DNA from 4 places in the Caldanaerobius polysaccharolyticus DSM 13641 genome. Region 1 is predicted to be linked to each of the others. Evidence: riboswitches for the same ligand, from Rfam matches in the RefSeq annotation. Region 1 holds a riboswitch; each other region holds the start of a gene.
The links. Region 1 has a riboswitch for cyclic di-AMP ahead of CALPO_RS14620 (C40 family peptidase). Riboswitches for the same ligand answer to the same signal wherever they lie in the genome.
Positions count from the first base shown of each region.

Region 2: linked by a shared signal. The riboswitch ahead of dapB (4-hydroxy-tetrahydrodipicolinate reductase) and the one ahead of CALPO_RS14620 (C40 family peptidase) in region 1 are both predicted to bind cyclic di-AMP.
Region 3: linked by a shared signal. The riboswitch ahead of CALPO_RS0103890 (LysM peptidoglycan-binding domain-containing protein) and the one ahead of CALPO_RS14620 (C40 family peptidase) in region 1 are both predicted to bind cyclic di-AMP.
Region 4: linked by a shared signal. The riboswitch ahead of CALPO_RS0102180 (C40 family peptidase) and the one ahead of CALPO_RS14620 (C40 family peptidase) in region 1 are both predicted to bind cyclic di-AMP.

Region 1 covers NZ_KE386494.1:1,023,190-1,026,283, forward strand. Annotated here, with positions in the region: gene CALPO_RS0105880 (ArsR/SmtB family transcription factor) at 1-185, opposite strand, end outside; gene CALPO_RS0105885 (histidinol-phosphatase) at 251-1,066, opposite strand; cyclic di-AMP (ydaO/yuaA leader) riboswitch at 1,223-1,366, shown strand; gene CALPO_RS14620 (C40 family peptidase) at 1,372-2,328, shown strand; gene CALPO_RS0105895 (glucuronate isomerase) at 2,384-3,094, opposite strand, start outside.
Region 2 covers NZ_KE386495.1:697,908-701,001, forward strand. Annotated here, with positions in the region: gene CALPO_RS0109895 (DUF6612 family protein) at 1-236, shown strand, start outside; gene sfsA (DNA/RNA nuclease SfsA) at 265-954, opposite strand; gene dapB (4-hydroxy-tetrahydrodipicolinate reductase) at 1,037-1,885, opposite strand; cyclic di-AMP (ydaO/yuaA leader) riboswitch at 2,160-2,290, opposite strand; gene CALPO_RS0109910 (alpha/beta hydrolase) at 2,464-3,094, shown strand, end outside.
Region 3 covers NZ_KE386494.1:605,482-608,575, reverse strand. Annotated here, with positions in the region: gene CALPO_RS0103900 (endonuclease MutS2) at 1-1,191, shown strand, start outside; gene CALPO_RS0103895 (DUF523 domain-containing protein) at 1,196-1,633, shown strand; cyclic di-AMP (ydaO/yuaA leader) riboswitch at 1,763-1,892, shown strand; gene CALPO_RS0103890 (LysM peptidoglycan-binding domain-containing protein) at 1,898-2,707, shown strand; gene CALPO_RS13195 (PBP1A family penicillin-binding protein) at 2,754-3,094, opposite strand, start outside.
Region 4 covers NZ_KE386494.1:247,629-250,722, forward strand. Annotated here, with positions in the region: gene typA (translational GTPase TypA) at 1-678, opposite strand, end outside; gene CALPO_RS0102180 (C40 family peptidase) at 794-1,696, opposite strand; cyclic di-AMP (ydaO/yuaA leader) riboswitch at 1,699-1,833, opposite strand; gene CALPO_RS0102185 (lactate utilization protein) at 1,830-2,426, opposite strand; gene CALPO_RS14740 (hypothetical protein) at 2,580-2,753, opposite strand; gene CALPO_RS0102195 (4'-phosphopantetheinyl transferase family protein) at 3,028-3,094, shown strand, end outside.

The DNA of each region.
Region 1 (3,094 bases):
TTCATATGATGAGATACCGTAGGCTGACTTAAACCTAAATTTTCTGTTATATCACATACGCACATTTCGCCCGAATATAGCATTTTAAGGATTTTAAGCCTGTTTTCATCAGCCAGCGCTTTAAATTTATTCGCCAGTTCTTTTATATTACCACCACCTATATAGATACATTTAAATTTATCTATATATTATATAAAAAAATAAAAGCTGTCAAGCTAAAAACGAGCAATCGAACAATTGCCTGATATAACTACATTTCCTCAATACGGCGAGATAGCTTTTCAAATTTGCAAAGAGACGTGTAGCCGCATTTTTTGATATAATCTATGCCTTTATCAAACATATAGCCTACGTGTTCAGGATAGTGGGCATCTGAGTTTAAAATAACAGGAACGCCGTATTTTGAAAGTATCTCCAGAAATACCTGCGACGGGTACATCTCACCTACAGGCTTTCTAAGCCCTGCCGTGCTCACCTCTACACACTGCCCATTTTCAGCTATGACCTTTGCAGCGTCTTCGTAGAGTTCTGTTATATCCTCCCAAGGCTTGTACCCAAAAACCTTAATGACATCAGGATGCCCGAGAAAGCTGAATATCCTGCTCTTAGCAGCTTGTTTTAATATCTCAAAATATCTCTTATAGGCATCATAAACGTCTTTATCCTCCCAATCTCTTGGGTCCAGGTCGATTCCCCAATCCCCCAACCAATGAATAGAGCCAATGACGTAATCAAAAGGATACTGCTTAACAAATTGCCTGATTTCTTCCTCTTTCTCCGGTATATAATCCAGCTCAATGCCTAATTTTACCGAAAATCCTCGATGTTTAGCCTTTTCAATGAGGCCTATATACTCTTCTATATCCTCTCCGCCGTGCTTCTCAACCCAGCTGCCTCTATAGCCATCAGTGCATATAAGGTGATACGCCTGTTTAAACCTGTACCCGTGCTCTGAAAACCCTATTTCTGCCACATTCCTGCTTTGACCATGCCGGACAAATTCGCTTAGCCATTCTATAGTATAAGGCCCGTTTTCAAGGTGTACATGGTAATCCCAATAATGCATTTACATTCCTCCAATTCAGCTTTTTTATTCTTAAATTATATCATATTCAGACATCTTCCCACCGTATTTTGTAACATTAATTTAACATAAAAATCCCCCTGAAAATTTGACTTTTTAAATACATTTGTAATATAATTTTAATATACTTAATAATTAATTAATAAATAGCCTAATCCATATTCTATATGGAGCGGGGGATAAACCTTGGGGTGAATCCACTTCGCAAAAATTTCGAAGTGGTAGGGTTTGCTCTTTACCGAACCCGTCAACTAACCTCGCAGGCTAAAAGAGAAAGGATGGTTACATTGAACACAAGAAAAATCGTGGCATCTGCGCTGATCGCCTACACGCTGATGCAAACACCTTCTGCTTTTGCCGCCAGCCTTCTGCGCTACGGTAGCAGTGGACAAGCTGTGGTAACCTTACAAAAAGAGCTGAAAAGCCTAGGATACTTCAACAGCAGTATTGACGGCATATTCGGTCCCCTCACTTTAAACGCTGTAAAAAGATTTCAAAGCAGCAACGGCCTTACCGCTGACGGCATCGTAGGCCCTGCTACATACCAGCGCATTCAACTGCTGCTAAACGGCAGAAACGCCCTGGCATCCAGAGGGAGTATAAACAGGACATCGCCTGGGGTAACCTTATCCACTACAACTCTTAAAATAGGCTCGAGAGGCGATGCCGTAAAGAACCTGCAACAAAGTCTCAGCAGATTGGGCTATAGCACAGGGGGAATAGACGGCATATTTGGGCCAGCCACAGAAAAGGCCGTAAGGGCCTTTCAGGCTAGACATAATTTAACTGTAGACGGCATTGCTGGACCCCAAACCATCAGCGCTATAAATAAAGCCTTATCCAATTCAGCTTTATCGTCCAGGGGCTCCTACGAAAGGCCTACATCAAACACCAGCGTGGTGGACATAGCCAAGCAGTACCTGGGCACCCCGTATGTGTACGGAGGCACATCTCCAGCAGGGTTTGATTGCTCAGGCTTTGTACAATACGTATTTAAACAGGCTGGCATATCCATAGAGAGGACAGCTAGTGCCCAATACTCTGGGGGTACATATGTGAGCAGCAATGATTTGATGCCAGGTGACATAGTGTTTTTCTCTACATCCGGAGGTAATCCTACTCACGAAGGCATTTACATCGGAAACAACCAGCTTATACATATGAGCAGCTCCAAACAAAAGGCGGTAATATCTGACTTCAGCGGCTGGTTCAGACAATACTATATAGGCGCTAGGAGGTATTAACTAAAACAAAGGCTATCGGGATGTATCCCGATAGCCTTTTATGCCCCATGAGCTTTTAAAACTTCCTCTCCAGAAAACCCCAGAAATTGCCTCCAAACAGTTTTTCCACGTCCCGCCTTACTTCCTGGGACTCAATAGCCCACCCTGTTCTGGCGAGGTCCGTGTACTTGTCTACAAGAACATCCGCTATGATCTTTCTTGAGTGTTCCCACTTGTAGATCAGCTGGTCCAGCACTCTGGCATCAGAATGCTGAGGTATGAAGCTCACCCCTAAAAGCTCACACCTCATGCGGGTTATCTCGTCCACAAGGCTGGGGTTATTTAAAAACCACCAGCAGCCGAAGGGCATAAGGTTTCTGAATTTGCGTGCAGCTACGGCCAGCTCGTGCTGGTTTTCTCTGGACAGCAACGTCACCATGAATTTATTGTGGGGATAGCGAGAGCATAGGTATTCCACCGCCCTGACATCAGCCCTTCCAACCCCATCACCGGCATCTTTGAGCCCAGGATTTAATTGTCTCTTTACGCCTATCATAAGTGCAAAGGGCTTGTTTAGCTCGCCAGCTACAGGCAGCACGCATTCCTCTATAATGCGACTTCTAGGAGAATCCTCAGGATACGCAAAATCCCATGGCAGCGATACCGCCATGTACACAGCTTCAATTCTGTCCATCCACTCCCTCAAAAACTTACGTATTTGTCCTGCGGTGTCACCGCTAAAATCCTCCGACACCTCATAGCCCCACTGCCTTAATTTTGCGCAAGC
Region 2 (3,094 bases), on a different contig from region 1:
ATGGTAAATACACGTATTATATAGATACGACCACAAATAATGTGGTCAGGGTAAATATGGCGGTTAAGATCTATACAAAAGACGGTATTTCAGAGAATGGTCAGCCTGTGCCTTTAAAGTGGGAAATGATCAGTGGTTCAATGAACTGCAGCAATATCAATGATCCTGATATAAAAGTGGTTCTCCCTGAAGAGGCTAAAAATGCCAGAGAATTAACTATACCTGATTTGCCTTAAAAATGGCAAAATACAGCCCGGGCTTTTATTACAGCATAATTTCTACCATGTCCTTTATCGATATACTGCCTAAGTCCACGTTGCAGGTATAGGCGTAGGCTTCTACCCCTTTGGACGTAGCCAGCCTTAGAGCGGCACCGAATTCAGGGTCGGTCCTGTCGTTGGGCGTAAAGTGTTTTATGTCATCCATCTGAATTACGAAGATTATAGCTGCTCTCATGCCTTTTTCCTTTATTTTGATGAGTTCATTTACGTGCTTTACCCCTCTTTGGGTAGGCGCATCGGGGAACATAGCTACGCCGTTTTCTTCGAGGGTAACCCCTTTGACCTCCATGTAGCAGATGTCTTTACCTTTTCTCAGCATGATGTCAAGGCGGCTATCCCCGTACACCTTCTCCCGCTGAATATCATCGTAAACGGCGAATGCGTCCATCCTTTTTTGAAGGAGAGCCTCGTACACCAGCTTATTGGGTATGCTTGAATCTATCGAAATCAGCCTGTGGCTTTTCTTTACATAGCAGAGCTCGTAAGGGGTTTTCCTACCCGGCCTTTGCCTTATTTCAATGTAAACTTCAGCGCCGGGGATAAAAAGCTCTTTGCACCTTCCCGAGTTGGGCACGTGGACAAGGGTTGTGCTGCCATTTACGTCTACATTGGCTTCAAAGCGATTTAATCTTTTTATAAACGTGGCTTTTATAATAGGATTTGGTATCTCCATTTTAATCCTCCTAAAACCTTTCATTAACCATTATACTACTACCACAAAAAATTTAAAAAGGAATGCTTATCTGCATTCCTTTTTAAATTATAGCATAATCTTCCATTAGGTAATTTTGAAGTACGGTTTTTAAGTTGAGGACATCATCCATATCGTACATGCCTTTTTTACCTGCGATAAACCGTATAGCTTTCTTAGCGCCTTCTGCAAAGGCCTCTCTACTAAATGATTGATGCGTTAACTCCACCATATCATTTTCTCCGGCAAATATCACTTTATGCACTCCTACTATACCGCCTGCTCTAATTGAAGAAATCCCTATTTCATTATCCTCGCGTTTGTGTACCATGCTTCTATCGTATATAAAGTTTCTTTCTTTGATTTTTCTAGCCTTTAAAATACTATCGGCAATCTTAATTGCGGTACCTGATGGTGAATCTTTCTTATTCCTATGGTGGGCCTCTGAAATTTCCACATCGTAATCAAATAGCAGGCTGGAAACCAATTCACTTACAAATTTTACTACATTTACACCCAATGTAATATTTGGAGCCATTACAACTCCTATTTTATATTGCTTAACTATTGATTCTATCCTTTGTTCCTGCGATTTTGTAAAACCCGTTGTTCCTATAACCATATTTACTTTATGTTTTGCAAATACCTCCATATTGTGAACGCACGCGTCAGGAGTGGAAAAATCCACCGCCACATCAGGTTTATATAATTTCAGATTATCTGATAGTTTATCTGATCCCATAACGAGTATTCCTGTATCTCTTGTATTTAACAGTTCACCAAGGTCTTTACCTTCTTTTTCGCTGCCTGGTGAGCATAGCGCCATTACTAATTTTAAATCTTTGGATTTTAATAGATTTTTTGCAATAACTGACCCAGTTTTTCCTAATCCAACCATACATACCTTTATCAATATCATACCCCCTTTAAAATTACTTAATTTTCGCGAAGGTTTCGCGTTATATCGTTATATTTTCAAAGGATTTCCCCTCGCTTTTGCTCGGTTTTATAAAGGGAATCCTATGAAAACCAAGTTTAGATAGTTATCTTTGTTTTGCTCTTATGCAGAAACCGAGGAACAGAAAACCCCAATAGGTGTTATCCTCTAAAGTGCTTTGAAAATATTTTAGAATAGCATAAATAAAACCATGGAGTGATCCATGGTTCATTCACCATATAATATCAGATCATCTCCCTTTCAACGCTTACGAGGTTAGCTGACGGGCTCGGACTGAAAGGTTGCCCTATCCCTTTACGGGAATACGCCCCAAACAATGGTTCCCCCGTTTCCCTTGCGGAAATTCAGCGTAAATTTATTATTTATTTCAACTCTCATCTGACTACAATGATGTCAATCTCTCTTTATAGTATATATCTTTTTGACAACAATGTCAAGTCTAACAGCGTTTGCTTCGCTCTTGTTATTGATATTGTGTTTTTCTATAATTCTATTAAGTGGACTTTTGTCAATATAGAAAGGGGAGAGACGCTATGGACTGCAAAGGTAAGGAAAGGATAATGCTGTGGGATAATGGCGTACCGGGGGCAATGGGGTTTGAGTTAGAAGATCGTCCTCATCTGGTTCCTTATTTGATCCACACTGATAGGCCAGTAGGAGCTGTCATCGTTTTTCCAGGGGGAGGATATGTAAAGAGGGCTGAACACGAAGGAGAGCCGGTGGCCAAGTGGATAAACTCCATAGGCTTACATTCATTTGTTTTAAATTACAGGGTAAGCCCGTATAAATACCCATATATATTAATGGATGCCAAGAGGGCCGTTAGAAAGGTAAGGTATCATTCAGCTGAGTGGAACATAGATCCCCACAAGATATGCGTGCTGGGCTTTTCCGCAGGAGGGCATCTGGCGTCATCAGTAGGAACTCATTACGACTGTGGAGATATAAATGCCGCCGATCCGGTGGAGAGGATAAGTTGCAGACCAGATGCCATGGTGTTATGCTACCCTGTTATAACTTTTGAAGAGCACACCCATAGGGGCTCTATGGAGGCATTTTTAGGGGAAAATCCTTCGGAGGAATTGAAGAGGTGCTTTTCCAACGAGCTAAAAGTAACGAAAGATACTCCTCCTGCGTTTATATGGCATACGGCTGATGATCAAG
Region 3 (3,094 bases), 420 kb from region 1:
GCACATATGACCAATATAGTGGAAATACTAAATGAGGTGGATGACAACTCCCTTGCCTTGTTTGACGAGTTGGGAGCAGGAACTGACCCCGCTGAAGGGGCGTCTTTGGCCATGGCTATTCTGGATAGGGTGCACACAAAAGGAGCGATAACTATTGCAACAACTCACTACAGCGAACTCAAGGCATATGCGCTTACAAAGGATTTTGCAGAAAATGCATCGGTAGAATTTGATGTGGAGACGTTGAGGCCCACTTATAGACTTTTAATAGGGGTGCCTGGGAAAAGCAACGCCTTTGAGATATCCCGCAGGCTGGGGCTTGATGAGAGCATAATAGAGGATGCCAGGGGTTTTCTAAGTGAAGAGAGCATAAAGTTTGAGGACTTAGTGGTGGATCTGGAAAGAAAGCGGAACATGGCGGAAGAAGAAAGAAAAGAAGCTGAGGCATTGAGACTGCAACTGGATAATTTAAAGCAGGAATACGAGGAAAGGATACAACAGCTAAAACTGGAGTACAAAAAGAAGATAAATGAAGCCAAAAGAGAAGCTTCGCAATTGCTAGTTAATGTGCGCAGGGAAGCCGACTTGCTGCTCAAGGATTTGAGGAAGGAAATGAAAGAAGGGGACATCCGCCAGCGAATGAAGGACATAGAGACGGCAAAGGACAAAATAAATAAAATGCTTGATATGGTGCTTCCTGAAGAGGAAAAGCCACAGTACGAGCAGGTAATACCAGAAGACATAAAGCCGGGGGACGAAGTCCTGGTAGTAAGCCTCAACAACCGTGGGATCGTTCAGTCGGTTAACGGCGATGAAGTATTGGTGCAGCTGGGGGTCATGAAGGTAAATGTCCCTATAAGGGATGTAAGAAAGCAAAAGCCTTCAAATGTTGTTTCAAAGAAATCAGCAATAGGGAAAATGGTAGCGCAGAAATCCATGTATATATCATCTAATATAGATTTAAGGGGTAAAAACCTTGAAGAGGCACTTATGGAATTAGATAAATACATCGACGACGCATATCTCGCCAATTTAAGCTTGGTGACAGTTATCCATGGAATAGGCACAGGGGTATTAAAAAGCGGGGTAAGGCAGTACTTAAAGACCAACAACCATGTACGGTCTTTTCGTCCAGGCAGGTACGGAGAGGGCGGAGACGGAGTTACCGTTGTCGAGCTTAAAGAGAGGTGATAGGGTGTTAATCGTTAGCGCATGCCTTGCTGGGCTTAACACCAGGTATGATGGCAAAGGCTGTATTGATGAGAAGGTGTATAAACTCATAAAAGAGGGAAAGGCCATACCGGTATGCCCTGAGCAACTGGGGGGACTTTCTACTCCCCGATGTCCTTCGGAGATTTGCGGGGGTACAGGATGTGATGTGCTGGATCGCCGAGCTAGAGTTATAACTTCCGATGGAAGGGATGTTACGGAAAACTTTGTGCGAGGAGCGTATGAAGTGTTGAAACTGGCAAAAGCGGTACGGGCAAAAAAGGCTGTGCTAAAAGCAAAAAGCCCATCTTGCGGATGGGGAAGCGTTTACGATGGCACTTTTACAGGGAACTTAATTAGGGGCAATGGCGTAACAGCAGAGCTATTGATGAGAGAGGGCATAGATATTGAAAGCAGAGGTTAAAGCCCTCTTTTTTATTTGCCAAAGATGATGGAAATACAGGCTTTATATGCCTACATTTCCATCAAATTAATATAGATTTACCTTTTGTTATTTGTTAATATTATATTAAACATATTACAAATTTATTAACAATATATTAAGCCGAATCTCCTTAAAGGAGTACGGGGGGATTTTTTCAGGGGTGAATCTCGAGGATTCGAGTAGGGTAACCTCAACCCGAACCCGGCAACTAACCTCGGAGGCGAAAGAGGAGGAAGAAGGCATATGTTCAAGTCAAAAAAGGCCACAGCATTTGTGGCGGCGTTAGCCCTATCCTTTGCCTTATCTCAGACCGCTTATTCCGGCACTTATAAGGTTGTACCGGGAGATTCCCTTTACACAATAGGGAAACTTTTTAACACCACGGCTTCAGCTATTATGAGGGATAATAACCTCACTGACACATGGATTTATCCAGGGCAGGTTTTATATGTTCCTTCGATTGTGTATACGGTGAAAAGCGGTGATACCTTGTACCTTATAGCCAAAAGGTACGGAGTATCGGTTTATTCTCTGCGCAAGGCCAATGGTATATGGGGCGATTACATATACCCTGGACAACAGCTCAACATACCAGGTTCAGGTTCGACGACAGGAACCTCATCAAATAGCGGTAGCTATCAGGAGGCATCCAGAGGATCTGTATACAGAGGCGTTATCTCTTATACGTTAAGCGATTTGGATTTATTGGCGAGATTGATAACGGCAGAGGCAGATGGAGAGCCTTATGAGGCTAAAGTAGGCGTAGGGGCTGTAGTTATAAACAGAGTCAAAGATTATCGATTTCCTGACACCATACCTGATGTGATATATGAGAAAACTGACGGATATTATCAATTTACACCTGTAGCCAATGGTTGGATCAATAAGCCGGCATCTGATGAGGCTAAAAAGGCAGCGTATGATGCACTTCATGGCAGTGATCCTACCAAAGGTGCTCTGTTCTATTTTGACGACAGCACCACGAACTCGTGGCTGTGGTCTCAACCTATAGCGGCAAGGATAGGCAGAATGGTATTCACATACCTCAGATAAAATTAAAGGAGAGGGCAGAAGAGAGGACATCTGATATGTCCTTCTTTTACTGGCCTTTTTTGCCTTTAAACAGCCCATTAATCATATCCTGAAGATTGGTTGCAGGGGATTTATGAGTACCTGAAGTATTGTCTTGCATCGTTGGGCTGTTGTTATTGTTTTCTCCCTGGTTTTGGCCGCTCTGCCCAGGAGATGTGGTGCTGTTACCGTTCTGTTCTCCTGTGCCAGAAGGAGGAGTTGCGGTGTTGTTGTCACCGGGTTGGTTTTGATTTTGGTTACCGCTTTGGGGATTAGAAGGATTTGGGTTCTCTTGGGGACCTGGGGACTCTGGAGGCGTGGTTTCTTTACTGCTATTGCTTCCGCTATCAGGGTTTATTGAAGAAGGAC
Region 4 (3,094 bases), 780 kb from region 1:
GCATATCCTGCCGATGTAGTTATCGTATTCTAAAGTTGTAACCAACAGCTGCATAGGCGCATCCACTACTCCTTCCGGAGCAGGTATATATTCCAGTATGGCATCAAAGAGGGGCTTTAAATCCGAAGAATTTTCATCCATGGTCCTTTTTGCAATCCCTTCTCGCGCAGATGCATACACCACAGGAAAATCAATCTGCTCGTCATTGGCCCCCAACTCAATAAATAGGTCAAGGACTTCATCAACGACCTGTTCTACTCTCGCATCAGGTCTGTCTATCTTGTTTATCACCACAATAGGTTTCAGGTTTAATCCCAATGCTTTTCTCAGCACAAACCTTGTCTGGGGCATAGGCCCTTCAAAGGCATCTACCAACAAAAGTACCCCGTCCACCATTTTCAGGACCCTCTCTACTTCGCCGCCAAAGTCAGCATGCCCCGGGGTATCCACTATATTTATAGTAACGTCGTTGTACTTAACAGCCGTATTTTTTGCCAGTATGGTTATGCCTCTTTCTCTTTCCAGTGCATTGGAGTCCAATACCCTCTCCTCGACCTTTTGATTAGCCCTAAATATGCCGCTTTGCTTTAACATACCGTCTACCAGGGTGGTTTTACCGTGATCCACATGAGCTATTATTGCAATATTTCTGACATCATTTCTTACAACTTTCTGCATCAACTTACCCCTTTCCAGTAAATAAAAAAAGGATACACGTTGTACCCATCACTTTATATAAATTATATCATATTTTTAAATACGCTGCAAAAGTGCTCCAACCCCGTTGTCCAATCTACTCGCTCAAACATCGCCTGGCAGTCACATATGTGTCGCTGTAGTAGCCTTCCAGTTTGCTGATGATTACGCCTCTGCGCGATGAGGAACTGTGTATAAACTGATTGTCGCCTATGTAAATCCCTACATGGGTTATATTCCTACCTCCACTTGTCGCGAAAAACACTAGATCTCCGGGCTCCAAATCATCCTTAGAAACATACACGCCGTAGTTGCCCTGGTCGCTTGCCACCCTTGGCAGCGTTATACCGAAGTGTTTATATACATAGGAGGTAAACCCTGAACAATCAAAACCCGATGGCGACGTTCCACCGTAAACGTACCTCGTTCCTAAAAACTGTTTCGCGTATTCTACTACGCTCTGGCCATTCAATCTGCTTTCAAAACCCCTGGAAGAAATACCGTTCAAAGAAATATAATCACCATATACCCAGCCCGTCCGGCCATCTGCCAGTACGACATTATACCAGCCGTTTTTCTGACCCTTGACAGAAACAGGCTGGCCTTTTTTTAACGTAGCGATTACTTTGGCGTTTATGCTGCCATCGTTTCTCAGGTTTACACCGTCACTTGTGATATAAGCCCTTTTCATATCCGCTTCTCTAGAAACAATGACAGTAGGTTGTACCTTTATGTACTTGCTGTATACCCATCCCTCTTTGCCATTGGACAGCCTTACTCTATACCAATTACCAGTCAGTTTTACGCATACGACTCGGTCATTCTTATTAAGAGAAGTTATGACTTTCGACGCAAGACTTGCCTCACTTCTCACATTGACTCCATCCCCAGTAATAATCCCAAGGCTATCCGCGTATACACGTTTTATAGAAAAAGGAGCAAAAAGTACAAAGCCCATTATCAGCGCTCCGTAAAAAAATCTTTTGTAAATCCTATTCATTTTTTTCTCCTTCCTTTAGCCTCCGGGGTTAGCTGACGGACTCGGAAAAGGAATAACCCTACCACAGCACACTTTCGCTATGGATTAGCCCCTGACAATGGTTTCCCCGTACCTTGCGGATTCGGCTGATTTTTTAAAATCCCAGAACATCACCTATTATTATCACGTGCATCCTGTTCTCCGGCTGTTTGCCAATTATAACTGTGCAATTGCTAATATCTTCCGGACTACAATTAAACCTCCTGGCATTCATTACTGCCGCTACTTCTCTACACCTCTTTATACCCTCTTCTACATCCTTTACGACTTTATTTATCCCTGCCACCACTATGACCTTTTTTGGCCCATATATCATAGCAGCAACTCTGTTGCCGTTGCCATCTAAATTTACAAGATGTCCATCTAAAGTTATGGCATTGGTACCTGTGACAAAGACATCTGCCAAAAGAGAATTTCGCTTGGCTTCCTCTATTTCCTGGCTAGATGCCCCTTCTCTGTACCTGTCGTACAGCTTGTATTTACTGGACCTGAATTCGCCTATTAAGTCCAGTTCATTAAGAGTCATAGAACCGCCCAAACCTATGGTACTGCCTTCTGGTATCAAATCCAGTACCTTTTTGCGAGCGCTGTCAATATCCTTTACATAATAGCCTTTTATATTGTTTTTCTCCAATGACTTTATGGCGTTACTTGCCATAAACTCATAATACCACAATCTGAAATCGTTCAATCTTTTCCCCCCTTTCTATCACCTTGCATCCAGCATCGTTGTTACTATTGAATATAATTCTACATTTAAGTAAAAAATCCTCTATAAATATTAATAAAATATTTATAAATTATTAATAAAGTAAAAAAGCAAAAAAATAGTGAGCTCTTAAGCTCACAGAAGGTTTACGCACACCTTGTATTTTTTCAACACGCTGCCGTCTACGTCGTACTCGTATACAAGGGCACCCCATTTTTCCACTTTAAACTCACATGCACAGTCTCTGCAAAAGTACATCTTTTTACCTATCTTCCCTATATTTGTACTTTTGCAGTGTGGACACTTCATATTCTTCACCTCGCTACTTGAAGCGCTACTCTATATAACTATTTTACCCTTTTTTTGTAATAATTATAATCAACCGCCTAGCGGGTAAATTTCAGCCTTAACCTAAACTTACCTATTATTATATCATCAAAATGCATATCTTCAAGACTTTTTACTCATTTTTTTGACTCTTCTACAATATTTTTTAATCTGTTGAAACTAAACCCGCGTTAAAATATAATTAAAGATATAATTAAATAAATAAGACAAAACCAGAGGAGCGATATATCCCATCATGAAAATTTACGCGGTAAAAATCCCTGAAAAAATTGAATCCATTATATTCGATGAGCTGCTCAAAT